2 regions of the Exiguobacterium sp. Helios genome follow, and region 2 is predicted to be linked to the other one. Evidence: riboswitches for the same ligand, from Rfam matches in the RefSeq annotation. Region 2 holds a riboswitch; the other holds the start of a gene.
What was found. Region 2 has a riboswitch for S-adenosylmethionine ahead of HNY42_RS14450 (methionine ABC transporter ATP-binding protein). Riboswitches for the same ligand answer to the same signal wherever they lie in the genome.
Positions count from the first base shown of each region.

Region 1 (16,131 bases), 920 kb from region 2:
TGCCGACAATCAATTTTCAGCAAGCTGTTTGCGGAAGGCGTATCCTTTATCGACATACGAATCGATGGATTCCTGAATCATCTCAAGGTCTGCTGCCGTGAGTTCCCGCACGACCTTGCCCGGTGATCCGATGATGAGCGAACGAGGCGGGAATTTTTTGCCGGATGGGATTAAGGTGTTGGCACCGATGATACATTCTTCACCGATTTCAGCATGATCGAGAACAGTGGCCCCCATACCGACAATCGAGCGCCGACCGATTTTACAACCGTGCAAGATGGCATTGTGACCGACCGTCACTTCATCTTCGACGATGACCGGTGCACCCTCGTAGAGATGGATGGTCGCATTGTCCTGGATACTGCAACGTTTGCCGATCGTAATCGGTCCTTCATCGCCGCGCAGGACGGCATTGAACCAAATCGTCGATTCTTCGCCGACGGTCACGTCACCAATCAAAAAAGCACCGGGGGCGACAAACACATGTGTGGCTAGCTTTGGTGAAACATCGCGGTACGGAATATTCATAAGGACGCCTCTTTTCTAAAAATGAATTAAAATTCAGTCCTACTTAGTATACCATTCTTAACAACGGAAACGGAGGGAGACCATGTCTCGTCTATGTACCACATTACAGATTGATGTGCCGATCATTCAAGGGGGTATGGGGAATATCAGCCATGCCGAACTGACGGCGGCGGTCTCGAATGCCGGAGGTCTCGGAACGATTGGATGCGGAACGATGACGCCTGTCGAGGTCAAACAATTGATTGACGCGACACGAAGCTTGACGTCGCGTCCGTTTGCCTTGAATATCGCCATCCGGGTCTCACCTTATACCGAACAGTTGATTGAGTTAGCAATCGAGGAACGGATTCCGGTCGTGTCCTTGTCAGCCGGTAATCCGGCTCCTTTTTTATCGAAGTTACGGGAGGCGGGAATCCGGACGATTGGTGTCGTTGCTTCCGTCAAACAGGCAATTAAAGCCGAGCAGTCCGGAGTGGACATACTGGTAGCGGAAGGCGTCGAGGCGGCGGGAATCAATTCACCGCTCGAGTTGACGACGATGACCCTGATTCCGCAAATCACGGATCATGTCACGCTTCCTGTCCTTGCCGCGGGCGGCATCGGCGACGGACGTGGTCTTGCAGCAGCCTGGATGCTCGGAGCAGAAGGCGTGCAGCTCGGAACCCGGTTGATTGCGACACAGGAATCCCGTGTCCATGAGCACTATAAAAGACACCTCGTGCAGGCGGATGATCTCGGGACACGAATCATCGGCCGAGAAGTCGGACAAGTCCGGCGGGTATTGAACGGACCGTATGTCGATGCGTTGCAGCCGACATCACTCGCTGCCTTTCAGGAACAGACGAACGAATCGTTTCATATCAAAGGGGCACTCGAAGGCGACGAAACAGCAGGATACGTCAATGCCGGTCTCGTTTCCGGTTTGATTGATGATGTTCCGACCGTTGCGGAACTCTTTAACCGGATGATGGATGATGCTTTCGGACGAATCGAACGGACATACCGGGCACTCCAGTAACTCCAGTAACGTGAATATAAGCGCAGCTGACCGATCAGGTCGGCTTTTTTTGTGTTTCAGGACATTTGTCCTTTAAAAAGATGACAGAATAGGGTCTACTCGTAACTAGAGAAAAAGGAGGATGAAGATGCAAGGAATCGTGTTTGCCTTATTCAGTGGATTGTTTATTGCCTTACAAGGCATCTTTAATGCCCGGCTCGGTGACGCGGTTGGTCCATGGTTATCCGTAACCATCGTCCATTTCGTTGGTCTGATCGGATGTTTATTGATTTACGGCTTTGTTCGGGATCGTAAAATCGGCGGTTTTCGCACGTTACCGCTTATTTATGCGAGCGGCGGATTGCTCGGTGTTTTAGTCGTCGTTACGGAACTGACGTCAATTCAATTACTCGGCATGACATGGGCAATGTCGCTGTTGCTCGTCGCACAGATTCTGTGTGCCTTTGTAATTGATTTGAACGGCTGGTTCGGAGTCATTAAAAAAAGCAGTAACAAAGGGCAGTGGATCGGAGTCGGTTTGATGTTGACCGGCGTCCTGATCTTTTCATTTACCTGAGTAGGAGGAGATAGAAATGGGATTAGGCATGTTTTGTGCCATCGTCGCAGGGATGATGATCAGTTTACAAACTGTTTTGAACGCACGGATGAGTCATGTCTTTGGTGCCTGGGCGACGACGACGTTAGTCTTTTTGGTCGGTCTGATTGGTTCGTTGCTTGCCTTGGTTTTCTTTCGGGGCGGGGAGGTCGCAGCGCTTACGGAGGTCGAACCGCTTTATCTATTTGGCGGTTTCGTCGGTGTCGGTGTCGTATTTTGTGTCATGCGGGGTATTCAACTGCTCGGTCCGTCCATCGCGATTTCCGTCGTCCTGATTTCGCAACTCAGTTTTGCGTTGTGTGTCGACGTTTTTGGCTGGTTTGGTTTACCAAAAGTCGATTTATCGTTTGGGCAGATCATCGGCCTGGCCGTCATGCTGAGCGGCATTTTCGTCTTAAAACGGTATCAGGTCGTGGACGAGTCAAATCAAACAGATGAAATCAAAGCGATTTCTTAAAAACATCGTCAACCACTCAAAAGAGATCACGGCTTTCACGCGACTTTTACAGTAAAGTGCGTGAAAGGGTGATCTCTTTTAAAAGACGCTTCGTTTAAATCAGACGGATACTTCTTCTTTCCAGGCGACGTCGATAAAGGCATCACGGCCGGAGGCTTTCCGGTCTTTTTTGTAGTGGGCCGGATTTTTTTTATGGAAGTCCTGATGGTATTCTTCCGCCGGATAGAAAGCAGCTGCCGGTTCGATCCGTGTAACGATCGGTTGTTTGAAACGGTTTGTTGCAGCCAGCGCATCACGTGACGCAATCGCTGCAAGGCGTTGTTCTTCCGTATGGTAAAAAATCGCCGGGGCATACTGTGTACCACGGTCCTGGAATTGTCCGCCGGCATCGGTCGGATCCGTTTGCGGCCAATACAGTTCGAGTAACCGTTCGTATGAGAACAGTGCCGGGTCAAATGTAATCTCGACGACTTCGGAATGTCCGGTCGTTCCGGTTTTGACCTGCTCATATGTCGGATTGTCGACGTGTCCTCCTGTATAACCGGACACGATACTGTGAATCCCCGGTAATTCCTCAAATGGTGTCACCATGCACCAGAAACATCCTCCTGCAAATGTTGCTTTTTCCATGTCATCTCTCCCTTTCTCCTGGCCTCTTGAGCCGTAATGCTCTCATTTCTGACAGCGAGAAAACGAAAACGACTCCTTTGCTTGGTTGCAAAAGGAGTCGCCGCTTTTTATCAACCAAAGCTTTCGCTTTGCTGGTCGTAGCACCTTGCTGTGCGCAGGTTGCTGGGACGTCATCGATCCAGATCTCTCGGTCCACTCTTGATAAGTGTTATATGAAGTTGATGTAAGTTCGTTATCATTGGGATGATAATACCATTCATAAAAGTGGAAAGTCAATTCTTATGTTTGCAGGGCACGAAGAACTGTCGCCCCTAACGTTTTCGCCCCGATCAGTAAAGCCCGCTCATCGATTTCGTACTTCGGATGGTGTTGCGGATAAATCGTGCGTCCATCTGTTTTCGCGGAGCCGGTAAAGAAATAACTGCCCGGAACCTGTTCCAGGTAATAGGCAAAATCATCGGCTGCCATCATCGGTTTCATTTCACGGACCTGTGCTTCCGGCAAAAAACCGGCCGCTTCCCGGACGAGCTTCGTTTCATCCGGATGATTCCAAAGGGACGGGTAACCTGTCGTGAAATCAATGGAATAATCAGCGCCGATTCCGGTGCAGGTCGTCCGTGCGACGAGATCCACCTGTTGGCGCAACTGATGCCGGAGTTGTTCGTTGAACGTCCGGATTTCTCCGACAATCCGGGCTTCGCCGGTCACGATGTTCGGTGCGGTTCCGGCATGAAATGAACCGATTGCAACGATGGCCGGCTCAAACGGATCAACGCGCCGGCTGACGAGGTGCTGAAGATTACAGACAAGCTGTGCACCGGCGACAAGTGCGTCCTGCGTCCGGTGTGGCGCTTGGGCATGACCGCCTTGACCATGAACAACGATTTCAAATTCATCGATCGCACATAATGTATGCCCGCTGTGATAACCGATCGTTCCGACCGGAAGATCATTTTCGAGGTGTGTGCCGAAAATCGCATCGACACCGTCGAGACAGCCGTCCTCAATCATTTGAATCGCACCACCCGGAAATACTTCTTCACCGTGTTGGTGGATAAAGACGACAGTACCTGTTAATTCATCCCGGATGGCTTGAAAAGCAGCGGCGAGTCCAAGGACAATCGCCGTGTGTCCGTCGTGTCCGCAAGCATGCATGACACCGGGACGGATTGAGCGGAACGATAATTCCGTTTCTTCCTGGAGCGGTAACGCATCAAAATCGGCCCGGACCGCAATTGTTTTTCCGGGACGGGTGCCGGTCAGTGTCGCGACGATTCCGCTGCCACCGACGTTCGCACGGTAAGGAATACCGAGTGCATCATAAAACGCAGAAATTTTAGCAGGCGTCCGGACTTCCTGGAACGATAATTCCGGATGGCGGTGAAAGTCACGGCGTAAACGAATCATCTCTGATTCATACTCAGTTAAGTAGGTGAATAAATTTTCTTGCATCGAAATCATCCTTTTCGGTATGTCTTGAGTAAAAACGGGTACAGATAGAAGTAATCAATTAGAGGAGGAATCAACATATGGGTGAAATCATTGTCAATGCCGTTCTTACAGTCAAAGCAGGATTAGCTGATCAAGTCTTTCCGATTCTAAGTACAGTCTACAAAGCAGCGCAAAACGAGCCGGGCTGCCTACGTTATACGTTACATCAATCGATTGAAAATGAACATCAGTTCATGCTCTATGAAGTCTACCAAGACGAAGCAGCACTTGAGGCTCATATTGCATCGGACCACTATAAAGCATACCGCGAACAAATTGAGTTGTATCTTGAGGATCGTCAAGTGACAAAGTATGTCGAGATGACATTCTAAATCAATGAAAGAAGGGCGTATGGATCCGGAAGGGTCCATACGCCTCTTTTTGTGTTACATCGATTTGAAGCCAAGAAAGTGTTCCCGCCAACGCGGTTCATAGATCGAGTTGATTTGCAGCTGTGAGCCACCCGCATGAATGAAATATTCATTGTCGAGCATGATGCCGATATGCGATGGTCCATCCGTATACGTATTTTCGAAAAAGACGATATCCGATCGTTTCCCGCTACTGATTGTCGTCCGCCGGTTCGTAAAGAAAGCCCCGTACCAGTAACCACTGACGTTCGTCCGGCCGCCGTACTTTCCGGCTTCGTTCGTTGCATAGTGAATCAGTCCCGAACAATCAAAACCGCCGTTGGCTGCCGTTTGAGAACCCCACGTATACGGCGTTCCCAAGTGTTTCGCGGCTGCTTGGATTAACTTTTCACCACGCGATGTATTCTTCTGTGCGATCCGTGCATCCGTCTTGACGGTGACAGCGCTGACCGGCAGATAAACAGGTGACCAGCCGGACTGAATGACATAAAAATTGCCGACCCGATACCGGGGATAGACGCGTTTTCCCTGTTCAATCAATCCGGCACTTTTCGGACTGACGGGTGTTGCAAAATAAGACGTCGTTGTTTTGACTGTGTAGATTTTTTGACGGTTGATTGCTTGTTGGGCGTAACGCATATCCGGTTTCGTCGTCCCGATGTATGGATTGATGATGTAACCGGTCGTTCCGTTCGGTAGGCGAACCTTCCAAAAGTCATCGTCAATCGCCTTTAGACCAATCAGTTTCGTGCCTTTGCTTAAATAACCGGCAGGGCGGCTATACGCGACATCGGCTGAAAAGAGTGGGGTCTGATCAAAATGGACATAAAAGACCGTTCCGACTTTCGGACGCGCGACCGGTTTGTTTAAGCCGAGTTTGCTCGAGTCGACAAAACCAAACGTCGTACCGATCTTAACGCGGGTGTAATAGCCGCTTGTGCCGTAAATCGACAGCAGGGTATTTTTCTTCAGTGTACCGATTTTCCCTGTCAGACTGGCTTTCGGATGAACGACTAATTTATCTTCGAGGACGTAACGTGTTCCGGTGACATCATACAAATCCGGTTTTCTCGTCACAAGATCCGTTGTCTTGACGTAGCCGTACACCGATCCGACTTTGACGCGTGTATACACGCCACTTGTGCCGTAAATATCGATGGATTCCGCCCGTTTTATAGAGCGAAGAACATTTTTGGCTGTCGTATCTTTAAAGATCGATGTGTTTTTGTTCGCATAACGAAGTCCTGTTTTAACGAAGACTTTTGTTGGGGCAAGCGTATTTGTTAAGACGTACGCATATTGTCCGCGGAATAAAATTCGGCTGTATGCACCGCTCGTTCCATAAACCGTCAGCAGGGTATTCGTCTGATGCTGCTTTAAGACGGGACTGGATACATTGGGAGCAGAACGGATTGCTGTCGGTGTCTGAACGTATAAACGATTTGTTTTGGCATAGACTTTTAATGGAGCGAGCGTATTTGTCAAAACGTACGCATATTGTCCGCGGAATAAGATCCGGCTGTACGCACCGCTCGTCCCGTAGACCGTCAGCAGGGTATTCGTCTGGTGTTCTTTTAAGACGGGACTCGATGCGTTGGGTGCTTGGCGGATTGGAGTAGGAGACTGGACATACAAACGGGCTGTTTGTGCAAAAAACTCCAAATCTCCTAACTGAGCTGTCAGGACAAATCCATAGACACCGTTTAAGCGGACTCGTGTATAAGCACCGGATACACCGTAGATGTCGACTAATTGATTTTGTGCCAATGTCCCAAGCAGTTTCCCGGTCGCCGTAGCGGTTGGGTAGACGTTGGCAAGTTGTTGACTGTACTTTTTGCCGGTTGCTTCATACGAGACGACCGGTTTCGTTCCGAGGTGAGCCGTTAAGACAAAAGCATATGTACCGTTCCACTCGATCCGGGTAAAAGTCCCTGACGTCCCGAACGTCTTGATGGAATCGTTTTGTTTCAACGTGGTGAGCGGTGTTCCAACTGCATCGGCTGTTGGATAAACCGACGTTTTTTCTTGAACGAACCGTTCACCGGTCATCGAGTACACAGGGGTTGTACTTAAATCCGCTGTCAGGACGAACAGATAGCCGGTATCCTGTTTAATCCGGCTGAAGAGACCGACCTGACCGTATGTATCAAGCTGCTTATTTTGATCAAATGTTTGTGCTGTCGCCGTTGAAGAATCTGCTGCTGTATAAAGAACTGTGACCTTATTCGTATACCGGCTATCGATTCTTGGATATGTAGGTGTATCCGCTAATTGATCTGTCTTCACGAAACGATAGACGCCATCGAGCAGGATGCGTGTAAACAGACCTTCTGTCCCGAACGTCTCGACTTCAGTTGTGGCAGAAAGGGTAGCGACTGCTTCTGTACTTTCCGGTGTTTCGAAGACCGGGGTATCGGTTTGGGTAAACAGTTTACCGGTTGCAAGTTCCGTTTTCTCGTCGACGACCGTTTGCGAAATGTCTCCTTCTGCCAAGGCACTGATCGGGAATGAACTGAACAGCATGACGGAAGCAGCAAGTGTCGTGAACCATTTTTTTGAAAGAGGCATCGTATGTAAAACTCCATTTCTCTAGAAAATTAATTTTTACTCCAGTTAAAACTAAGTTTACCATGTTCATTTTTAAAGGTGTAAAAAGATATCAAAAAAAGTCAATCATCAACCAAATGCTATACAAGGAAATGAAAAACCGGTCCCTCCTGGATAAGAGGCACCGGTCTGGTTTATTTTTAATCGTCTTCATGGTCGACCTGCCACTCCCAATCGAGCATGCCGTAAATGAGGGAATCGCGCCAATGGTCTTCGAGATAAACCGTTTCGCGGAGTTGACCTTCTTTCGTCATCCCGACTTTCTGGAGGACACGTTCTGAAGCGACGTTTCGCGGATCACATGTTGCTGTAATCCGGTGTAACTCCAGTTTCTCGAATCCGAATTCGAGTAAAAATGCGGCAACGGATGTCGCATAGCCGTTTCCCCATTCATCCGGCGACAGAATGTAACCGATCTCCGCCGTTTTGTGTTCGGTATCGGTGATCACCAGTTCACCGGCTCCAATCACACGATCATCCGGGAAGGTGACGGCGAAGACATACCGGCGGCGCGGATTCTCAAGTTCGCTTTCAAGTGCGTCATGAATAAATTGTTTGCTGTCACTTTCGGAGTTGGGTCCCCACGATTGATACTGACTGACGATGGGTTTTGAGGCATAGGCATGGACAGCTTCTAAATCTTCTGGAGTAAAACGACGGATCCGTAGTTGCTCATTGATTTTGTAGCGCATGATGGACTCCTCCTCTATAGTTGACTCTTTATAAGATATTGGCTGTTCAGCCGGATTTTCCTGTTTGACAGGCAAAATCGGGCGTGCTAAAGTCGGGATATCGAATGAACAGAATAGTAATCCTCTAGGGTTCCGTTCGGCTGGACCAAGGGAGGAACATAAGGGGAACCTTATGCAACGGAGGGATAAAAGCCCGGGAGTAAAGCGTTTAGGCGCTTGCTCCCGGGCTTTTTTGTTTGATTCGAAACAGAGGAGGAAACAACATGGCAAAATATTGGTTAAGCATCATCCTGGCATCCTTTTTTGAAGTCGGTTGGGTCATCGGATTAAAACACGCAGCGACCCCACTCGAGTGGGGAGCGACGATTGTCAGCATCATCGTCAGCTTCACGGTGTTAATCAAGGTCAGTAATCATCTGCCGGTCGGAACGGTCTATGCGGTGTTCGTCGGACTCGGAACAGCGGGTACGGTCGTAACGGATATCGTCTTATTCGGTCAGTCGGCATCCATCATCAAGTTGATGTTGATTGCAGTCCTGTTAGTGGGTGTGATTGGTTTGAAATTAGTCAGTGGGGAGGGGGAACAACAATGAGTTGGTTCTATTTGATTCTGGCAGGACTATTTGAAATGTTAGGTGTCGTCCTGATCAATACGTTTAATCAGCAAAAAAACACCAAAAATCTGTTGTTGATGTTCGCTGGTTTTGGTCTCAGTTTTTTATTCCTCACTTTGGCGATGAATGAGCTGCCGATGGGGACGGCCTATGCGGTGTGGACCGGAATTGGAGCAGCAGGCGGTACGATTCTCAGCATGATTTTTTACAACGAAGCGAAGGATTGGAAACGGATTGTTTGTATCGGTTTAATTCTCAGTGCGACGATCGGTTTGAAGCTGGTCGGAGAATAAACATATCATTTAGATTACTTTTCCTGTTTGAGCCGACTGGGTGGCATATTTTAGCTGAAAAAAGGAAATACTCCTTATAAGACAAGTACGTCATTAAATTCGTGCATAAGGGGATGGATTGGTATGAAAACGAAACAGTATATCGGAACGTTTTATAAAGAAGAAGAACTGATTTCAAAAATGGATGAGTTGCATCAGCAAGGTCATCGCGAAGAAGATTTTTATATCATCGTTAAAGAAAAATCGAATCTTCAACTGGTCCGCAGTCAGATGGACGCGGAAATCGCGACGACGAAACCGTCGTGGATTGACCGGATTCGCGGGAATCAGGGACGTGATCAGGAAGTAAATGATCTGTTTGGTTCACTCGATTTACCGGCGGATCAAGTCGAGGTCCATAAGACGGAAGTCGAAGGCGGTGGATTCGTTCTGTTACTGGAAGTTCAGGACATTCAGTTCGATCCCCACTTAAACACGGACAATACACATCCTGACGTCAAAGTACGTTACGGCAGTTACGAAGAAACGCATACATCGGACGATGCCAATTCAAATGCCCAACTCGGATCGGGAAATCCGCTTGATGTCGATAAAGACTCAAAAGAAGAACACGCGGAGATTGATTTGCACCGTGCGGGTACGGATAAGATGCCGCAAGACGAAGAAGCCATTCATCATGCCAAGTTAAAAGAAGATCGTAAACCGGATATCGCGATGCGCCGGGACGATGATTTTAAGCGTCCGGAGTGGGAAGAACAAAAAGTACGTCACGAAGAACAGCAGGACGGGAAAAAAGACGACATCCACCGTCCGAACCGTTCGGCGGATCATTCCGATGATTTAGCAAAACAAGATCACGGAAATGATTTGGACCGTTAATGCATACAAAAAGGCTGACGCTCATGTCAGCCTTTTTGTATGGGGCGATGTTTACGTTGATGTAAGCCTCGTCTTATTTTTTATGCATGTCGTCCGGATTCGAGCCGGTCCGCTCATTCCGATTGAGCTGATCGATTTGTCGCATGTCATCCGGTGATAACACAAAATCAAAGATGTCCAAGTTTTCCTGAATCCGGCTTGGTGTGACGGATTTCGGGATCGCGATGATGTCATGCTGAAGATGCCAACGGAGAACGACTTGAGCAGGTGTCTTACCGTGACGTGCCGCGATGTCTGTGATGACCGGGTCTGTTAAGGCATCGCGTCCCTTCATCAACGGGCTCCAGGCTTCGACGACAATCCCGTTCTTTTGGCAAAATGCGCGAATCGCTTCCTGACTTAAGAACGGATGCAGTTCGATTTGATTGACGGCAGGGACGACGGTTCCTTCTTCCAATACCCGTGTTAAATGCGGAATGTGGAAATTCGATACTCCGATCGCTTTTGTTTTGCCATCTCGATACAGCTGTTCTAAAGCACGCCACGTATCCATATACAAATCCTCGTCCGGCATCGGCCAATGAATTAAGTATAAATCAACGTAATCAACCCCGAGCTTTTGGAGACTGGTTTCAAACGCGGCCAGTGTCCGTTCATAACCTTGATCCTTATTCCAAACCTTTGTCGTCAAAAAGATATCTTCCCGTGGAATCCCCGAATCCTTTAAGGCGCGACCGACACCGGCCTCGTTTTCATAAATCATTGCCGTATCAATGGAACGGTAGCCGACCCGTAAAGCTTCCCGCACCGCTTCATACACTTCCTGTTCCGGGACTTTAAACACACCGTATCCGAGTTGCGGCATGACCACCCCATTGTTCAACGTAACGAATTCCATTTGAATTCCCCCTTAAGATAATAATCCTGTCTTACCCAGTTTACGCTTTTCACTTTCGAAAATCGAATCAAAGGAAGGGTTGAATTGGCACAAGGAAATCCGTATACTGAGCGTTAACAAATAATGGGAGGGATCAGGATGATTCGTCAAGCCGTTTTACAATACATACACGAAGAACAAGCCGTCGATCGGCTTTCAGAACTGTTACGGGGGAGAAAAGCGGTGCTGATTCACGGTGAACAGGCATTAAAATCGTCCGAACAGTATTTGCCGGAATTGCCGAAGCTGCTGTTTTCCGGACATTGTACAGATCAGCAGGTAATAGAGCTTACAGAACAATGTGCCGCGTACGAAATGATCATCGCTCTTGGCGGCGGGTCCGTCATTGATACGGCCAAACAAGTGGCCGTCAAACGAAATTGCCCGTTGATTGTCATTCCGACGATCGTCTCGAACTGTGCCCCGTGGACACCCCTTAGTGTCATGTATGATGAACGGGGTCGGTACCTTCGTTTTGACACGATTCCTGTCGTCATTGAAGCATTATTGCTCGACCATCGGATTTTAGCAGCCAGTCCATATGATTATTTTGTTGCCGGACTGGTCGATACATTAGCGAAATGGTACGAAGCCCGGGCGCTGAGCGGATCGACTTCTGACCATCCTGTCGTCGAATCGGCCTTACGGATGGCAGAACACTGTAAACGATTAATTTTGCAGACACCGATCAGTCCAAAACAATTTCAGGAGTATTCGTCCCCGATTCAACATCTGGTGGAGACGGTCATTCCGCTTGCCGGAAGTGTCGGTGGATTCGGTGACGAAGCAACACGTGGGGCGATTGGTCACGGTGTTCATAATGCGTTATCTCCGTTCCCGTCGACGAACCGGATTTTACACGGAAGTAAAGTCGGTTACGGCTTGTTGATTCAGGAGTTATTGTTAGGTGAAACAGTGTCCTATACAGAGTTGCGAGAGTATTTGATTGAAAACAAACAACCGACGACGAGTACAAATCTAGGATTGACGGAAGCGGAGCGAGCCGACTTGGCGCAACGAATTGGTCAGGAACCGCTCTGTCAACTGATTGCGACGGATTGGTCGAAGGCGACCGTTCTTTCGGCCTTAATGAAAAATGACCGGGAAGCAGTACTCATATCTTGATGGAAATATAAGATAAAGCCCCTCTCCTCGAAGCGGAGGAGAGGGGCTTTACGATTACTGTGCTTTTGCCAGTTCTGAGTACGGTGCGGGACGGCCGAGCAGATAACCTTGTCCGAGATCAAATCCAAGTTCGCGGCAGAGATCGAGTTCTTCCTGACGTTCGATGCCTTCCGCAAGAATCTGAATCCCCATCTCTTTTGTTAAATGACGCGCTTTTCGTAAAAAGGCTTCATTTTCTGTTACAGTGTCACAGTTTGAGATGAAGGCACGATCAATTTTGACATAATCCGGTTGGAGTAACGACAACATATCAAGCGTCGAGAAGCCGGCACCGACATCATCGAGTGCTACTTGGATGCCTTGTTTTTTATATTGTTCGAAGACATGTTTCAAGTGATTGACGTCTTCGATTTTTTCCGTCTCGACGACTTCGAACACGAGCCGGCTTGGATCCACGTTATACCGTTCGACGATTTCGAACGTATGACGCAGGCAGTACTCCGGATTGTAGATGGTCGAAGGGAGGAAGTTAATAAAGGTTTTTTGCGTTCCACCGACCAGATGTGTTGCCCGAATCGCTTCTTCACGCGCCCGTTGATCGAGTCGGGAATGAAGCCCCATTTTGGAAGCGGTCGAAAAGAGCAGACCCGGGGACATCGGAATCGTTTGGTCAGCGGCCCGAAGCAACGCTTCATTCGCAAAAAGTGAGTTGTCTTGAATGTTGAAGATTGGTTGCAGATGACTCGTCATGATGCCGTTTTGAATGAAATCAATGGCTTGTCGGCTCTTCAACTGTTCGAGCAAAACAGAAGCTGCAAGTACAGGTGTCACGAGACGTGATCCGTTCGCCCGGCAGGAAACCGGAAAATCCCCAATCTGTAACGTAGAGCTAAGGATTTGTTCCAACTGCTCAAATGAACTGTAAGAAAATACTTCTGGCGCAGGCGATTGAATATGTAAAGAACCGGCCTCGATAAAACGGATTGTTGTTGTACATTCGGCGCAAGGATGCCACATGAATGGGTGTCCACCTCTCTTGGTAAAATACGTCTGTAAAAGATGTATTTATTAAATTAGTTAAAGTCTTTACCCGAAGATAATCTATAAATAAACCTGATATCAACTATTTGTCCTTCAATTGACCAAAGTAAAAAAAAGATAGGTACAGTTCATCTTTTGATGAACCATCCTGTCTTTTTTATCGGTTAATCGGTACATAATTTAAAGGATTACGATCGAATCCACAAAATCCAAAGCGTAGCATGAAGTAAAATTGCTAACGGTACAAAGAGTTGGAATTTGGCGGTCCGTGTTTTATGCCGGACGAGTTGCATTGCCAAAAGCGTCCCGAGAGCGCCGCCTAAAAAAGCAATTGTCAACAAGGTGGCTTCCGGCGTCCGCCATTCGTGTTGCTGCGCTTGGCGTTTATCCCGCCACATTGAAACAAATCCAATGACGGTCATGATGCCGTAAAATACAACGATACCTGAAAAAATAGTCATAGCAGTCCTTACCTTTCCGCACCGCCGCCGCCGGAACTGCCGCCACCGCCCCGGCTGCCGCCACCGCCTCCACCACCACGCATGATAGCGGAAAAGATGTTGATGATGGCAAAAAAGAACATCCCGCCGGTGAACTTCATATCGAGGAATAACAAGAGAACGAGACCTGCGCCAATCAGGACTTTTGCCCATGTACTCAAACCGTCGTCCGCACTTTTCTTAACCGGATCCTGCGATTCAAGCGATTGTTCTTTCGAAACGACACTGACGACCGCTTTATATGTTTCGGACGCTGCTTTACCATACTCGCCTTGATCACGATAGGGAACAGCGTACTTGTCGAGGATGCGTCCGGCTGTGATGTCGGTCAGAATGCCTTCGAGCTTATAGCCGACTTCGATCCGGAAGTTCCGGTCTTTTTCGTTTGGTGCCACGACAACGAGAATTCCGTTATCTTTTCCGGCCTGTCCAATACCTTGAGCCCGGAACGTTTCATTGGCATACGTGCTTAGATCTTGTCCTTTTAAATCCGGCACAGTCTTGAGCACGACCTGTGCCGTTGTATATTGTTCGAGTTCTTGCCCGAGACGAGCGAGTTCCGCTTCTTCCGACGCGGTCAGCAGCTGTGCATCATCCTGAATGAAGAATGCTGCGCCCGTGCGTTCTGACACGGCTTCGGCAGTCGGAGTCAGAAGGAAGAAGACGAGGAACGCGGTAAAAAGCAGTCGCGTTCGTCGCCAAATCATTTCGAGTCACTATTGAAGTCGACCGTCGGATTTTCACGGTCACTTTCGGAGATTTCATAATATGGTTTTTTCTCGAAACCAAATGCCGAAGCATAAAGCGAAGTTGGGAAACTGCGACGTTTTTTGTTATAGACTGTCACAGCATCATTATAATCTTTACGGGCAATACCCAGACGATTTTCCGTTCCTTCGAGTGTATCCATCAACGATTGGAACCGTTCGCTTGATTTTAAGTCCGGATATGTCGTTTGCAACGCGATTAATCCACGAAGCGAAGATGTGACCTGTTGATCGGCTTCAATCCGTTGTTCTGTTGAAGCAGCACGTGCTAAGCCGGCTTGTGCTTCAGCGATATCACCATACACTTTTTGTTCCTGACCGGCGACACCTTTGACGGTTTCGACGAGATTCGGAATTAAATCCGCCCGGCGTTTGATTTGATTATCGACTTGCGACCACTTATTTGAAACATCTTCTTCCACATTGACGAGACTGTTGTATTGTCCGATTGCTAAAAATGCAATGAGGACGACGACCGCAATCCCGATGATGAGAGGTAACTTGGAACCTCCACGATTTCTACGAGCCATAACGATGACCACTCCTTTTTTCTGTATCTCAACTATATATACCCTAATCGTTCTTAATTAGTTTCATGAAAATGAAAAACTACCAACGATTCGCTGGTAGTTTGAGGATTACATGTAGACGATGACCGCAAGAATGGCTGCCAGGACAAGGCGGTAAATCGCAAACGGAACGAGTTTGATTTTGTTGATCAGTTTCAGGAAGAAACGAATCGACAGTAACGCAAAACCGAACGAAGCGATGAAACCGACGATGTAAAAGCTGAGGTGTGCCATTTCGATGTACTGCCAATTTTTAACGAGTGACAGGGCACTTGCACCAAACATGATCGGAACAGCCATGATGAACGTAAAGTCTGCTGCCGTCCGGTGATTCATCCCGAGGAAAACCCCTCCGGAAATCGTCGAACCCGACCGTGAGAAGCCCGGCCAAAGCGAGATACATTGGAATAGACCGACAAGTGCAGCCTGGCGGTACGAAATCTGATCAAGCGTCGTTGTTTTCGGTTCTTTTGGTCCGAATTTGTCGGCGGCAATCATCAAGATGGCGCCGGTTGCAAGACCGATGATGACGGTATCAATCGAGAAGAGGTTCTCATCGATGAAGTCTTCAAACAACAGACCGAGAACAGCCGCCGGAAGTAGACCAATCAGGACGTGACGTAATTTTAACTTGTGAGTACCGGTTGCATCATGTTCGCCTTCGATCTTGTAGAGACCAATCAGGCTGAACAACCGTTTCCAAAAGACGACGATGACGGCTAAAATCGAACCGAGCTGGATGACAATCTTAAATGTATTCGCGGAGTACTGAGTTAAGAACTCTGAAGTCTGCAGCCACATATCATCGACGATGATCATATGTCCGGTCGAGGAGACAGGGGCGAATTCCGTCATTCCTTCGACGAAACCGAGTAAAAGTGCTTTAAGTAATTCAATGATAGTCATGTTATTCTCCTTCTATATTTTACTATCTAAAAACATATCACGTTTTATTCTTCTGAGATAGAACTAATCAAAATATCGGGCGCAAGTCTGAGACAAAAGTGACTTGTTGAA
Region 1 covers NZ_CP053557.1:664,823-680,953, forward strand. Annotated here, with positions in the region: gene HNY42_RS03505 (gamma carbonic anhydrase family protein) at 10-528, opposite strand; gene HNY42_RS03510 (NAD(P)H-dependent flavin oxidoreductase) at 611-1,546, shown strand; gene HNY42_RS03515 (DMT family transporter) at 1,674-2,102, shown strand; gene HNY42_RS03520 (DMT family transporter) at 2,119-2,598, shown strand; gene msrA (peptide-methionine (S)-S-oxide reductase MsrA) at 2,698-3,228, opposite strand; SAM riboswitch class I at 3,333-3,436, opposite strand; gene HNY42_RS03530 (M20 metallopeptidase family protein) at 3,508-4,680, opposite strand; gene HNY42_RS03535 (putative quinol monooxygenase) at 4,758-5,051, shown strand; gene HNY42_RS03540 (SH3 domain-containing C40 family peptidase) at 5,106-7,658, opposite strand; gene HNY42_RS03545 (GNAT family N-acetyltransferase) at 7,838-8,389, opposite strand; gene HNY42_RS03550 (DMT family transporter) at 8,653-8,982, shown strand; gene HNY42_RS03555 (DMT family transporter) at 8,979-9,296, shown strand; gene HNY42_RS03560 (general stress protein) at 9,420-10,175, shown strand; gene HNY42_RS03565 (aldo/keto reductase) at 10,249-11,073, opposite strand; gene HNY42_RS03570 (iron-containing alcohol dehydrogenase family protein) at 11,212-12,237, shown strand; gene HNY42_RS03575 (EAL domain-containing protein) at 12,292-13,254, opposite strand; gene HNY42_RS03580 (DUF1294 domain-containing protein) at 13,467-13,739, opposite strand; gene HNY42_RS03585 (TPM domain-containing protein) at 13,748-14,485, opposite strand; gene HNY42_RS03590 (LemA family protein) at 14,482-15,075, opposite strand; gene HNY42_RS03595 (undecaprenyl-diphosphate phosphatase) at 15,184-16,020, opposite strand.
Region 1: another riboswitch for S-adenosylmethionine. It lies ahead of msrA (peptide-methionine (S)-S-oxide reductase MsrA); the one in region 2 lies ahead of HNY42_RS14450 (methionine ABC transporter ATP-binding protein).

Region 2 (16,131 bases):
AACACGCTGGAATCTTGAAACCGGTGAAAAACTCGCCCAGATTGATTTCCCGGTTTCGAACCCGACTTGTCCGATTCTGTACGAAGACCGTCTACTGGTCACGACAGCAGCAGACGGGGACGATTCCGAACATGCCGGAGCCGTTTTCGAAGTGACGTATTAACACATTTGCTCCCTCACGAGAGGGAGTTTTTTTGTAGACGTCTGTACTAAAACAGGCGATACTAAAACAGAAGTGTATATTATGACGAGGGAGTGTAATCGGATGCATATTTCGACGATCGAACGACTTCATCAACTGCAAACAACGCCGTCCTTCTTCCCGGTCAACTGTTACTTATTTGAAGAAGCGGACAGCCTCACCCTGATTGATACGGGGATTTCACTGAATGCCAAAGCGATTTATTCCGTCATCAAGTCGTTTGACAAACCGTTACAGTCCATCATCCTGACTCATGCGCATGCCGATCACGTCGGATCCCTTGATTTTTTAGCAAGTGCTTTCCCGCTTGCCGAAGTCTCGATCAGTTACCGGGATGCGGCTCTCCTCAGCGGGGATGAGTCGTTGCGCGAAGGCGAGACGACACCGCTGAAAGGCGGCATTCCAAAAAACATCAAAACCCGTCCGGACCGGTTGCTCGAAAGCGGTCAACAGATCGGCAGTTTAAGTGTCATTGCTTCTCCGGGACACACACCGGGTTCCATCTCCCTGTGGCATGAAGGCAGTCGGACGTTGATTGCCGGTGACGCTTTCCAAACTCAGGGTGGTCTGGCGGTTTCGGGGGACACGCGTTGGCAGTTCCCCTTCCCGTCACTTGCGACCTGGGATAAGGAAGTCGCCCTCCAATCGGCACATCAGTTGACGGAATTGACACCGGACGTCCTGGCAGTCGGTCACGGACCGCTCGTCGTCGCACCAAGCTTCGATATGCGCCAGGCAGTCGACCGGTTCGAACAGCTCTTATCCTCGAAAAAGCGCAACGGCTATACGTAAAAAAATCAGCTGGTTCAAAAAAATCCGGACATTTCCTGCTCCTCATTTAGAAATGAAGAGTAGAAGATGTCCGGATTTTTTCTGTTGACCGTCGCCGCCAGTTAAGGCATCTCATATTGGTACAATCGGGCTTCGTACGGTGCCAATCGATTGATGTCCGCGGTCTCATAATTCGTCAGAATCAACTGTTCTTCCGGTAAACCAAACGTCGTCGTCACCGGTTCATCATGGACGTTCAAGACGATCCGCCAAACCACTCCGCCCAGGACCCGTTCATAGACATACAGGTACGGATCCTGAATCGCCAAATCACGATAACCTCCGTAAACCATGACCGGATGAGTCTTCCGTAAATCAATCAGTTGCCGGTAAAACACCAGCACGGAATGCGGATCCTGTTCCGCTGTTTCGACGTTGATGTCACGGTAGTTCGGATTGACCGTCATCCATGGCGTCGCTGCGGTGAATCCGGCTGCTTTGCCGGTATTCCACTGCATCGGTGTCCGTGAATTATCTCGCGCCCGCAACTGCATCGAGGACAGGACGGTTCCGGGTGATTCGCCGGCGGCAATCCGTTCGGCGTATTGATTCCGAAATGCGACGTCCTGATAAGACTCGGGATCAGAAAAACGAATGCCGGTCATGCCGATTTCTTCACCCTGATAAATGTACGGGATGCCCGGTAACGTGTGGAGCATCAAGCCCAGTAGCTTGGCACTTTCGACACGATACCGTTCGCTTCCGAACCGGGTCACCTGACGGGTGTGGTCATGGTTATTCAAAAACTGTGACGCGACTCCGCTCGGATAAAGCGCTTCGTACCAGCGCTTCTGGATTTGTTTGAAGCGCGGTAAATCCATCGTCTCCATGTCATCCGCGACTTCGAAGTGAAACAGCGTCCGCAACTCATTCCGTTCCTCACCGACATACAGTAACCCGTCTTCCGGGCCGACGAACGGAATCTCACCGACGGTAAAGAGATCGGTTCCCGCCAGTACTTCCTGGTGCATCTCCTGCAAGAATTCATGAATGCCCGGCTGGTTCCCTAAGTAGGATAAATTCAGAGGATCTGCGACATCATCATACGTCGCCCGTTTCTTGATCAGGTTGATGACATCCATCCTGAAGCCGTCGATTCCTTTATCGGCCCACCACCGCATCATCGTATATACGGCCTGCCGGACAGCAGGATGTTCCCAGTTCAAGTCCGGTTGCTCCGATGCAAAGGAATGGAAGTAATACTGCTGGCGTGTCTCATCCCACGTCCAAGGGCTCGGCGCAAAATACGACCGCCAATTGTTCGGCGGTGTTCCTTTGACCCCGTCCCGCCAAATGTACCAATCGGCTTTCTCGTTTGTCCGACTGCTGCGGGATTCTTTAAACCACGTGTGTTGATCACTCGTATGATTGACGACCAAATCAAGAATCAGTTTCAGTCCCCGTTCATGGGCGGACGCAATCAGTTCTTCCAGATCCGACATCGTTCCCGCCTTCGGCATAATCGAGTAATAATCCGAAATGTCGTATCCGTTATCGACATCCGGTGATGTATAACAGGGATTTAACCAGATGACATCGACACCAAGGGAAGCGATGTAATCGAGTTTTTCAATTACTCCGCGTAAATCGCCCATCCCGTCTCCGTTCGAATCTTTAAAACTGCGCCAATACACTTGATAGACAACGGCTTCTTTCCACCAGGCCCGATTCATCCCATCATCTCCTTTGTGATTCAATCGTATTCTAGTTCAGTGTATCAAAAACACGAAAGCCATCGGTTCTTTTTCCCAATTATCAGCAATTATTAAAAAACTCTTTTCTTTTTTCTGAAAATTCGTTATCCTTGACGACAATACCCAACAAGGAGGAAGACAGATGAAACATTTCGCCCCATCGATTGCGATTGATCGGTTACCCGCTCCGGTCTTCGCCGAGCTCGCCCAGCGGATCGGTGCCGTCAAGGCTGCTGGTCATGACGTCATCACGCTTGGTCAGGGAACACCGGATCAGACGACACCCGTACATATTCTGGATGCCTTGAAAGAAGCAATCAATGACGCTTCAAACCTCCAGTACCCGCCATTTCGCGGACACGATTTCCTCAAACAGGCTGTCGCGGATTTTTATCAGTCAGAGTTTGGCGTAAACATCGATCCGGCCTCTGAAGTCGCCATTTTGCTCGGCAGCAAAGCCGGTATCGTCGCTTTACCGCAAACGATCGTCAATCCCGGTGAAGGTGTCATTGTTCCTGATCCCGGATACCCGGATTACTTATCCGGCGCCGCCCTTGCCGGAGCTTACCCGATCACATTGCCGCTCCTTGCGGAAAATGCTTTTTTACCTGACTACACGTTACTTGATACGACAGATGTCGAACGGGCCCGGATGTTGTTCCTCAACTACCCGAGCAATCCGACCGGGGCGACGGCAACAGCGGAAGCCTTCGAGCAAACGGTTTCCTTCGCTGATGCGAACGACATTTGCGTCGTCCACGACCTCGCCTACGGCGGAATCAGCTTCGACGGTCCGACCCGCAGTTTCCTCCAGACGGAAGGCGCAAAAGACGTCGGAATCGAACTGTTTTCATTATCGAAACGTTTTAACATGTCCGGTTTCCGAATCGCCTTCGCCATCGGGAATCCGTCCGTCATCGCAAGTATCGAGACGTACCAGGAACACTTATACGTCAGTGCTTTCACACCGATTCAACAGGCAGCAACCGTCGCTCTTTCAAGCGATCAGACGTGTGTCCGCGAACTGAGCGCTCTGTATGAAGCGCGGCGTGATGCCTTGTTCGGCAAGTTACAGGAAATCAGTTGGGACGGACCGATCCCGGGCGGTTCGTTCTTCGTCTGGTTGCCGGTCCCGTCCGGCTACACGTCCCAAAGCTTTACCGATCACCTGCTCGACGAAGCGCATGTCGCCGTTACACCGGGACATTTCTTCGGCGAATACGGGGAAGGTTACGTCCGGATCAGCCTGATTGCTGACGCCGAACGACTCGTCGAAGCAGCTGAACGGATTGGTCAATTGAATCTGTTTCGCCAGACCGTTGCGGAATAATTCTGAAAAAACGTTTGACAAATGGGAATGATTTCCGTTACAGTAAGTCCCAACAGCATATCTACTTATCGAGAGCGACCGAGGGATTAGGCCCAACGACGTCCGGCAACCACCTTTAAGGAACGGTGCCACATCCTACAGAATGTTTCATTCTGAGAGATAAGTTACGAAATCTTACACTTCGTCGCTTTTTTCTGGTTGCTCTTAACTGGAAAAAGGCGATTTTTTTGTATAGGGAGGAAACGACAGATGATTGAATTTAAAGGGATCACTAAACGGTTCGTTCGTGACCGGACACCCATTTTTGCCTTACGTGACGTCAATTTAACGATTCAGCAAGGTGAAATCTTTGGCATCATCGGTGAATCCGGTGCCGGAAAAAGCACCCTGCTCCGTCTGATCAACGGACTGGAGACACCGACACAAGGAACGGTTAAAGTATCGGGCACTAATCTGTCCGGCCTCTCCAAAGGCAGCTTACGTGAACTGCGTTTGAACATCGGGATGATCTTTCAACACTTCCAATTGATTCAATCCCGGAACGTCGCCGATAATATCGCCTTCGCCTTAAAGGCTGCCGGCGTCAAACGGACTGACTTCCCGCAACGGATCAAAGAGCTCGTCTCCCTGGTCGGACTCGAAGGCTTCGAGACGAATTTCCCGAGTCAGCTCAGCGGCGGTCAAAAGCAACGGGTCGGGATTGCCCGCGCCCTTGCGAATAATCCGAGTGTCCTGTTATGTGACGAAGCGACGTCCGCTCTTGATCCGGTCACGACGCTGCAAATTCTCGAACTGCTGAAAGACTTGAATGAACGGCTTGGCCTGACGATCATTCTCATTACCCATGAAATCGATGTCGTCAAACAGATTTGTCACCGGGTTGCCGTCATGGCGCAAGGTGAAGTCGTTGAAGTCGCCCGTACATACGACCTGTTCAGTCAGCCGGCACATGATGTCACGAAACATTATGTCGATACGGCACTCCAGATCGAGTTACCGGAACGGATCTTGCGAACGACACCGGGAAAAATTATCCGCCTGCAATTCACAGGTGAAAAGACCGGTGAAAGTACGTTATCGGAAGCAATTAAACAGTTTGATATTTCCGTCAGCATCCTCCACGGTAAGGTCGACTATATCCAGAACGTCGCTTTCGGAGTGCTGATTGTCAGTTTGACCGGTCCGACCCTTCACGTGAACCGCTCCTTGACGTGGCTCGAAGAACAACTTCACACGCTTGAGGTGATCCAGGATGTGGCTTGAACGGATTGAAACCATGTTACCGGATCTTGCGAAAGCGTTAGCGGAAACGGCTTTGATGGTCGGAATCTCACTCGGCTTCGCCCTCATCATCGGGATTCCACTCGGGATCTTACTGTTCATCACGGACCGGGGACTATTTTTCCAAAACGTCGTCGTTCGCAGCATCTTGGACTTTTTCGTTAATATGGTCCGTTCGTTACCGTTCATCATCCTGCTCGTCGCGTTGATTCCGCTGACACAACTGTTACTCGATAATACAATTGGACCGACTGCTGCTTCCGTCAGCCTGAGTGTCGCCGCCATTCCGTTTCTCGCCCGACTGGTCGAGACATCGCTCCGTGAGATTCCACCGGGATTAATCGAAGCAGCAGAAGCCTGTGGTGCGACACCGTTTCGGATCATCATCAGTGCACTCTTACCGGAAGCCCTTCCCGGCATCATTCAAGCCGTCACTTTGACGACCATCAGTCTGATCGGATTTTCCGCCATGGCCGGTATCGTCGGTGGTGGCGGCGTCGGTGACCTGGCCATCCGCTTCGGCTATTACCGGTACGACAATGTCGTCATGATTGTGACGATCGTCGTCCTCGTTATCATTGTTCAAAGTATTCAAGGGCTCGGCAATGTTCTGGCCCGTCGTGCTGATAAGCGTTAACCAAAAATAGAGAATCGTAAGGGAGAGAATGAATATGAAAAAACGTTATGCCTTTTTAGCAACAGGACTACTCGGAGCCGGTATTCTTGCCGGTTGCGGCGACAGCAGCGCCAAAGAAGACAACAAATCGATCAAGATCGGGGCAACGAGCGGACCTTACAGCGACATGGTCAAAGAAGCGATCCAACCCGGGCTTGAAAAGAAAGGCTACGACGTCGAAATCGTCGAGTTCGGGGATTATATTCAACCGAACATCGCACTTGGCAGTGGCGACATCGACGCCAACTTGTTCCAACACTCGATCTACCTGAAGACATTTGCGAAGGAAAAGAACCTCGACCTTAAAGGACTGATTACTGTCCCAACGGCGCCGATGGGTTTATACAGCAAATCCTATAAATCGCTGGATGACGTCAAGACGGGAGCTGAAGTCGCGACACCAAACGATCCAACGAACCAGGCCCGGGCACTGAACCTGCTCGCTGACCAAGGTTGGATTGAACTGAAAGCCGACGTGGATCCACTGACAGTCTCCGAAAAAGATATCGTCAAAAATCCGAAGAAACTGGTCATCAAACCGCTCGAAGCTGCCCAACTGCCGCGTGCCATTGACAGTGTCGATATTTCTGCCGTTCCGGGAAACTTTGCGTTAGCCGCGAAGTTTGATTTACTGGATGCACTGGCACTCGAAAAAATGGACGAGCAGTACCGGAATCTGGTCGCTATCAAAACATCGAATGCCGATAAACAACTGGCGAAAGATTTGACGGCTGTCGTCAAATCGGATGACTTTAATAACGTTATCGAAAAATCATTCAAAGGATTCAGTAAACCGGACTGGGCAAACTAACATAACTCTTTTTGTATATCAGTTTATCTAAAAATGATATAAAACCCCTGAAATAGCTGCCTCCCTTTACAAAAAAGAGGTGGAACGGTTTCAGGGGTTTTCCATTGAATGATGACTCTTGGAGAAGTCACGTCTTCCGCTCGACTTCTACGGGAAAAGGAAGCTTCGCTTCCGTCAGGAACAGGCGAGACCCGGTCATCAAACAATGACCGCGGCTTGCGTTCCGCCCGAGAAAAGCGAGCTGAGAAGACAAGGCTTCGTCAATCAAAAGCCTTCTCTCATTTTTCAAGATAGGATTTAACTCTAGGTGGTGCGTCATCCATCTACAGATTGATTCACACAAAAGAACCCCAATTTCTCTTTCGCGAAATCGGGGTGATACGTATATTTTCGTTTTAAATGTTACTTCAGGGCGTCCGGAAATTAATCGTAAAGTACGGTGCATTGTCACGGAACGCGACACCGGTATCCGCCTGTTCGAAGGTCTTGTTCATGATGTTATCACGGTGTCCTTTGGAGTTCATCAAGCCCCAGTGCGCTGCAAAGACATTCGGATAGCCCATCGACAGATTTTCTCCGGCTGCCGAGAAGCGGATTCCGTTTTCTTTCATCCGGTCAAACGGATCACGCCCTTCCGGATCGGTATGAGAGAAGAAATTATTCTTCGCCATGTTCTCACTGTGCGCGCGCGTGATCGGTTTTAAAGTACTGTACGGCGTCAGTGCTCCGAGGTTATAATCGGCCCGGTCCCAGTTCATCAAACGCAACATCAGCTTCTCATCCGTCGTCCGCAAGGCAGTGGACGCCTTGCCGTAAAATCCACTCTTCTTCGCTTCGACCTCTTTCGGTATCGCGAGTGTCGCTTTGACTTTGTTGCCATCGTGCTGGTCAAAGAAGTAGGTCACATACCGATCCTTTTTTTCATAGACGGCGGCATGATCGAGATTCAGCAAATAGTTCGTATTGCCTTTCCGGTACGACTTGACGGCTTTCCAGCCTTTTTTCGCAAGGGTCGTTTCCGTGTCTTTATTTAAGACGGCCCCTTGCGTCGTCACACCGTTTTTCGAACGGTACTTTCCGTAATCCTTGCCGTCTTTCGTCAACGCCACGAACTCTTCCGTCGCCGTCCGTCTGACTTCCCAGTCATAACCCGGATATTCACTTGTATATCGATCAATCAGCGTTCCGCCGCTTTTCGGATAATCTGCTTCTGCTTGTTCCATCGGGGTATTTTCATAACTAAAGAAAGCGACCGCTGCTACTCCGAGTACTAACCACTTTTTCATCTGCTTGCCTCCTCGGTTCTTCTATTGACTTCATTTTAAAAGAAACCTGTCTGTTCGAACAGTCTAAGCTATCGTTTCAAGTGAAATCACACGATTCCCTGTTCCGCTTCACAGTTTTGACACATCTCAGATTTTTTGTGCAAAAGAGGTCTGACGTCTTTATTTATGGCATTCTCACACCATTATCATACATAAAATAAACTATTCTTTCCCTGTTGTTAAAATGTGTGAACATTCTTTTATTTTTATTCCCTTTAAATGTTGTTGCCGTTCCTGAAAACCCTCGCTATCATTAGAACTCGTAAGGAAAAAATAAGGAAATTCCATATAATATTCACTTCCAAAGGAGTATGCCATGATTCTACTTTATTTTATCTATGAATCGATTACGTTTTTACCGATTCAGCAGTATCTGTTTTCCGGATGGCTCATTTTAGTTTTGTTGACTGTCTCATTCAGTCTCGCTAATGCCCATGAAGAAGTCCATATCAGTCAACGGTTCGGTTTCGAACTCCTTGTCCCGGGTGTCGGTCATCTGTTACGCAAACAATTTCTTCCCGGTCTTGCCATTATCCTGTTATTGATCATCATTCATTTTACGTACATGTTCCGTGTCATCCCGTTAAACCTCGCGTTACTGCTTACCCTCACGATTAGTCTGCTGTCCTTTTTCTCTCTCTTTATCCGAATACACAAAAAAGCGGACAATTAAGTCCGCTTTTTCAATAAAGTTGCTTAGTATTTCGTTGTTTCTTTTAATTTGTACCCATTCGACAGTTCAAGCCAAATCGTTTTTCCTTTTTTCGTCTTCACCTGGATATACGGACGACCTTGGGAAACACGTAATTCGAGTAGCTCACCTTGTTGATCGGCATGTGTTTCACTTGCCTTGTCCCACTTCCCGGCAAGTTGACGCTCGATGAAGATATGCTTTCCTTTTTGGACAGCACGCCATTTTCCGATTTCTGCTTTTCCGTTGACCGCAACGGCACTTTCCATCCCTTGAATCGAGATGATGGCTGGATCGTGGTCACTCGCGCTGCCGTCCGCTTCCATATAATCCGAGTTGATGTTGACGATATCAGACGATGTATACGGCTTCAGGTTTTTCGAAATCAAGACATGGTCGAGCACCTGAGCGTTTCCGTTATAAACATAAGAGTAACGCTCCGATTTCGGGAGATCATCGACCGTATTCCAAAGGTTGTCCCCTTTTAAGATATCAAGTGTTTTCGAGAACTGGAAGTCATTCAAGTCACCGAGTACGACGACGTTTGAATCCTTAACTTCTGTTTCCAGTTCATTGACGAAGTTTTGGACGATGCCAGCGATTGCGTGACGCTGTACTTCACTCTTACGAACGACCGGCTGGTTTTTACCAAAGTCCGCTCCATCGCCGCCTTTAGAGTTAAAGTGGTTAACGATGACGTGATACGATTCGCCTTTAAAGATGAATTCGCCGACGAGCGGTTTCCGTGAGCTGTCAAAGTTTGGATCGTTCGGTTGAATGCGACCCGGGTTGTTCGTCAGCTTACCGTTTTCAACGGCAACAGCTTCTGTCGCTGTTCCTTTTTCACCTGGTGCAAGTGAAACACGAGCCGGGTTGTATAAGAAACCGACACGGATATTTCCGCCCGGTTGTCCGCCGTCTTTTTTATCTTCCGGTGCGATATCCGTATACGCATAACGGACACCTGTTTTCGCTTCGATTGCTGTAATCAATGTCTCAAATGATTTCGATGCATCGACTGTGCCGCTGTCTGTCGCCCCATCGTTATCCTGCATCTCTGTCAAACCGACGATATCCGGTGTTTTCAGGAATGTCGCGATTCCTTCCGAGACACGGTCGACTTTTCCGGCATCCGCCGTTGAAGCAAAGTTTTCCACGTTATACGAAGCAACCGTCAAACGTGAATCGCCTGTTTCAATGTTCGTCGGTTGACGATCGACTTCACTTGTAATCAGTTTCGGTAAGTCTGCTGCTTTCGCTAACACTTTATACGCTGAGTAATTATAGCTCATGACTCCTTCGATTGTTCCTTCGAAACGGTCCCCTGATTTCGCGCGGTACGAGCTGCTGCCCATCTCGACGAACAGACGCTCCGGATTGGCATTATCCGCTGTCAGAATCGGTGTGCCGCGTTTCGTGTAGACTTTATCCGCTGTTTGCGTACGGACCGGAATCGTCCGGTTGGCCTGCGGTCCCGTGACGATGGCATTTGGAAGCGCGACACGCATTCCTTCGACACTTTCGTATAAATCGATTGCATCTTCAGCCGGATCAAACTCAGCAAATGAATCGTTGTCGATGACTTTCGTCGGAATCAAGACACCGTTTTCCCCGAGAACGATACTTGCCGGCAATCCTGAGTTCAATGCACCTTTAACAAGATTAACGGTACTGATTTCCGTCACCGCGAGATCCGTATCGAACTTGTCACTGTATCCGCCAAGCAACCATTCTTTGACGTATCCTGTAGTTGAGACAGTCTGTCCGACTGCTGCACCGTGGTTTTTCGCGTAGACCAGCACTCCTTCAGACGTTTTACTGTTGTTATCCGGATTTGGATCCTGCATGTAGAAGTTGTTGGCATCGACGATATATGTGACGACACCCGTCGTCCGGACAAGTTGATCCGCGTATGGTGATGTATGCGCGACTCCTTGAATGCTGCTGATTTTCGTGATTGGAGGTGCGATGTAGTATTTGAATGTCGAAACAGCAGACGTTTTTCCGTCTTTGACGGCCACTGCCTGAATCGTCATTTCTTCATTAATTGTAATCGGACCGGAGTAGACCGGACTTTCAGCAGTCGGTGTTGATCCGTCGACGGTATAGTGGATCGTACCTTCTCCGTTTAACGTCACTTGATCGCCGCGATCGACTTCTCCGACCGGTGACGCCGTCGGTGCGACTAAAATGTCTCCGGCTTCAGCAGCGTGCGTCCCGAGATTCGTTAACGTGTCGACCGGGAAGCTTGTCCATTGTGATGGTTCGTATGTTTTCGAACCGGCTGTTACGTTTGAGTTCCGAACGAGTGTCGTATCTTTCGCGAAATCAGCACTTGAGCCGACCGGACCGATAATATCGAGGACGACATCGCCTTTTTTCAAGGCAACAGGATCATTTCCGTTAAAGTTTAGTGAACCTGTTGTTTGCTGAGCTTTTCCTTTAATGTCTGCATTCGCACTTGAATTGGCAATGACAAATGTTTTTCCCGGCTCAAGCGTTCCCGACAGTGTAATTTTTGACTCCGTCGGTCCACCATTCGTATATTGAACAAGCGTGTAATCTGAAAGATTGATGATTTGACCCGAACCATTATAAATTTCAATCGCTTTGTTGTTGCTTGACCCCTCTATGTACTCGGACAAGATGACGCCTTCGCCTTCTGCCCCGACCGTAATGCCTGCTTGTGGAAGAATTCCTGCTGTTAATGCTCCGACCAATGCCCACTTCCCAAACGTACTGACGTTCTTCATGATGTTGACCCCCTATGAATTTTCTGACACTTCTTTATATTATCAGATTAATTCATGAATAGTGTATGTTTTATGTAAAAAAAGATGTTAATATTCGTAAAAGAATAACTTGTTAACGCTTACAAAAATTAATTATTCGTCTTTCAGGATGGAATGCTCAGCTTCCGTAGTCATATTTATGAAAAAACGGCATAAAAAAAACGCCTTTTCAGCGTGTCTGTTTTTTAGGTGTCATGAGAATCGAGGATACAGGTGATCAAAACACCTGAAACGACGAAAGCCCTACCTCTCTTTCGTTGTTACGGCTCCTTGGCCGCGCCAGCTGAATCAAGCGTTTTAGCAAGAATCAAGTTACGCGTTGGGTTGCGTATTTACTGGGATTTTTAGAATTTCGCTCGGAAATGAGCTGAAAAGTATCGAATGGAAGGTTTATCTTGCTGGGTCAACTTCTTCTCGTTCAACAGAAGAAGGACAAAATAAAAGCGATGACTTATGTCTGACTCATTTGTCAGTAAGGTCTAAAAATCCTGACCTGATTATTAAATTGTGTATTTTTGTGATGGATTCTCACATGAGTGATCATCCCCGATTCATGACAAAATTTAATATACCACGTTTTATTTTATAAAGTCAATCTTTTTTAAGAAACTTCTATTTTGGATACGGGTCCTTTTGTTGATTCATCTCCCGAACACCGGTATCGTTAAGGTTATCAAAAGACGACTGACTATTACTATAGAAGAAACGAGGTTTTAGAGATGGCGACGAATCGACTGATCAATGAAAAAAGTCCTTATTTACTCCAACACGCCACCAATCCGGTTGATTGGTATCCATGGGGGGAAGAAGCGTTTGCCGCTGCCCGTTCGGCGAACAAACCGATTTTCCTGTCGATTGGCTATTCGACCTGTCATTGGTGCCATGTTTTGGCACACGAAAGCTTCGAAGACGAAGAAACGGCCCGGATGCTGAATGACTGGTTCATCTCGATCAAAGTCGACCGGGAAGAACGACCGGATATCGATCAGATTTATATGACGGCGGCCCAACTGATGAACGGACAGGGCGGTTGGCCGCTCAGCGTCTTCATGTCCCCGGATCAGACACCTTTTTACATCGGTACCTATTTTCCGAAGACACCGCAATTCAACCGCCCGAGCTTCCGACAGGTTCTTTTGCAGCTCAGTGAACACTACCGGACCGATCCGGGCAAAATCAAACGGGTCGGACAGGAAATCATTCAGGCGTTAACGGCGGTCACGACCTTCGACTCAGAGGATCCACTGGATGAGGCATTGGTCCACGAGACATTTGATCAGGCAATGCGTCAGTTTGATGTGGAGAACGGCGGGTTTGGCACAGCTCCTAAGTTCCCATCGCCTTCGTTGCTGACTTTCCTGCTCGATTATTACCGGTTCGCAGAAGATGAGACCGCCTTGCAAATGGTCATGCGGACCTTAACCGCGATGCGGGATGGCGGAATCACCGATCACGTTGGATTCGGTCTTTACCGGTATACGGTCGATGAACGCTGGGAAATCCCGCATTTTGAAAAAATGTTGTATGACAATGCCTTATTTGCGACATTATGTATCGAAACGTATCAAGTATCGGGCAGAGAACGGTTTAAACAATATGCGGAAGAAATTTTTGCGTACATCGAACGCGATTTGTCCTCTCCGGACGGTGCGTTTTATTCGGCAGAAGATGCGGACAGCGAAGGTCGCGAAGGTCTTTTTTATACGTTCACATTCGATGAACTGACGGATTTACTCGGACAAGACGCCGTTTTCCCACTTCTCTATCAAGCCACGCCTCAAGGAAACTTCGAAGGGCGGATTGTTTTTCGGCGGACCGGTCAATCGATTCAGCAACTCTCGGCTGATCGAAATACCGCTGTCCAAGATATCCTGATCCAACTCGAGCAGGAGCGCCGGACCTTGTTGCTCTTCCGTAGTCAAAGGACCCGTCCGTTCCGTGACGATAAGGTCTTAACGTCTTGGAACGCCTTGATGATTTCTGCCTATGCGAAAGCAGGACGTGTTTTTAACGATGAGCGGTATACAGAGCGTGCCCGACAGGCTTTGACGTTCCTTGAGACCCATTTGATGGACGACGACCGGTTACACGTCCGGTACCGTCAAGGTCATATTCAAGGAAACGGTTATCTCGATGACTACAGTTTCTTGACGGAAGCTTATCTCGAGCTGCATCAAACGACACAGCACATCCCCTATCTCAAACAGGCAATCCGGCTGACAGAGCGGATGATCGGGGACTTCTCTGACGAAGACGGCAGCTTTTTCTTTACTTCATTTGAGGACGAGACGTTACTCATGCGGCCGAAAGATGTTTATGACGGCGTCAAACCGGCCGGTAACAGCACGGCTGTCTCGAATCTGCTTCGTTTATCCCAGCTGACAGGCCGGACCGACTACCGGGATCAGGCCCAGCGGAACTTCTCGACGCTTGCTTCCGAAATTAAATCTCAACCGACCGGTTTCGCCCGTCTTCTGAGTGTCTACACGCGGACGTTGATGGAACCAAAGGAGTTGATCTTGTTGACGGAATCTTACACGGACGTCGCCTCGTTTCTGACGCAGCTCCATCAGCGCCGCCTGCCTGAACTTTCACTGCTCGTCGGTTCAAAAACGGACTTGCTCGAAATCGCTCCATTCCTTGCCACGTACGATGCTCCGACTCGACAGGCGACAGCCTATCTTTGTCATGATTTTCAATGCGACCGACCGACGACTAATCTGTCGGAACTTTTTCAAAAAATCATGATATGACTTAATTCCCTTCTGTTTCCTAAAACAGAAGGGTTTTTAAAAAAACTAAACCCCTTTTTTCAAAAAAAATCTAAATATACTGTAGATAAATGTTTTATTGTCGATAGTAAGTATAGGCAAATTAATTTCACATCTTAGAATTGACATCCTAGAGCCCGAAACGTCTTCGGACGAATTCTAACTAGGAGGATACGATCTTTGAACACGACACTATTCACGAAACCCTTGAAGATGCTGGTCAGCTTTATCCTGGTCCTCGGCATATTTGTTTCTTACAGCCCTTCACTCGAAGCTGCGACGACCAAAGCAACGACCTACCGTCTGTCTGCCGATACTTATCTGTATGACAAGACGACATCTTCACGGAAACGCTTGTTGACGATCAAGACCGGAACTATCGTTTCATCCACGTATGAGTCGTCTTCTGGCTATTTCAGAAGAGTAGCATACGGCGGAAAAACGGGATATGTCGCGTCAAAATATCTAACAGCATTTGATCAGAAAGAAACGATTAAAGGACAACGGTTCCTCGTTTCGAAAAAGACGCCCCTTTATACATCAGCGTCGGCGACAGCTCCTGTCATCGCTACTTTAAATGAACAGGATGCGTACTACAGTTCACAAAAAATCACGAATTCGGTTGGCGAAATCTTTTATCGTGTCAAATATGACGGCAAGACGGTTTATGCCCGTGCCTTAAACGCGACACCGATTGCCTACACGAAAATGTCGAAGACTGCTTTAAAAACGACAGACGGTTACATCCTCCGTCAATATGCCGGTACAGCCTATCCGCGGCAGATTGTCGTTCCAACAGGGACTTCCCTGCAAACGACCGGACGAATCGGTGACTGGTACAACGTCACTTATGCAGGTAAGTCAGGTTATATGCATAAAGGTGCGTTCACCGGCTCTTCTAAACAAGAGGTAACAACGATTCCGGAAACCGCATTCCAGACGAAATCGGCTCTTGTCCTGTACGACACGACGGACGGAACAAAACGACCGCTTGTCACGATTCCAAAAGGAGCAATCGTCAAATCGACTGCTCGTTCTGGTCTCTATCACCGCATCACGTATGACGGCAAAACAGGTTATGTCTTGACTGCTGCTTTAAATGAATACACGGCGAAGGTCAAGTTAGCCTCGTCACGCTTCCTGTTGTCGAATTCGGTTGAAATCAAAGCTACACCGGTTTCTTCCGCTGCGACACTTGCCAGCCTGCAAACAGGAAACGTCTACTACACGACGCAACTTGTGACAAATCCGCTTGGCGAGCAATGGCATAAAGTCTCAAAAGATGGCAAAACCGGTTATGTCAAAGTCAATCAGGGAAAAACGATCAAGTATTATACGGTCCATGATCTTTCTCTAAAGACAACGACAGCAACGGCCTTGCACTCGTATGCCGGTCCTTCGTACGGTGTCATTAAAACGATTCCAAACGGGACCGTCGTCAAAATCCAAGGACAGATCGGCAACTGGTATAAAGTCTCTTATGACGGAAAATCAGGTTACGCAGCCGGTACGACCTTTACGGATTATGTGACGACACAACCGATTCCGGCGACCGATATCCAACTTGAAACGGATGTCGCGATGAAAGCAGTACCGAAAGCCAACGCTGCGACCGTCACGATGTTCAAGGCAAAGGATATCTATCAAACGAATCAACTCGTCACGAATGGTTCGTCTAAATGGCATCGTGTCATAAAAGACGGTCAGACAGGATACATCCCGGTCGA
Region 2 covers NZ_CP053557.1:2,782,189-2,798,319, forward strand. Annotated here, with positions in the region: gene HNY42_RS14430 (SMP-30/gluconolactonase/LRE family protein) at 1-163, shown strand, start outside; gene HNY42_RS14435 (MBL fold metallo-hydrolase) at 266-994, shown strand; gene HNY42_RS14440 (alpha-glucosidase) at 1,096-2,706, opposite strand; gene HNY42_RS14445 (aminotransferase class I/II-fold pyridoxal phosphate-dependent enzyme) at 2,870-4,057, shown strand; SAM riboswitch class I at 4,120-4,223, shown strand; gene HNY42_RS14450 (methionine ABC transporter ATP-binding protein) at 4,307-5,320, shown strand; gene HNY42_RS14455 (methionine ABC transporter permease) at 5,310-5,975, shown strand; gene HNY42_RS14460 (MetQ/NlpA family ABC transporter substrate-binding protein) at 6,010-6,825, shown strand; gene HNY42_RS14465 (hypothetical protein) at 6,953-7,093, opposite strand; gene HNY42_RS14470 (CAP domain-containing protein) at 7,233-8,111, opposite strand; gene HNY42_RS14475 (hypothetical protein) at 8,467-8,823, shown strand; gene HNY42_RS14480 (chitobiase/beta-hexosaminidase C-terminal domain-containing protein) at 8,847-11,594, opposite strand; gene HNY42_RS14485 (thioredoxin domain-containing protein) at 12,353-14,386, shown strand; gene HNY42_RS14490 (SH3 domain-containing protein) at 14,585-16,131, shown strand, end outside.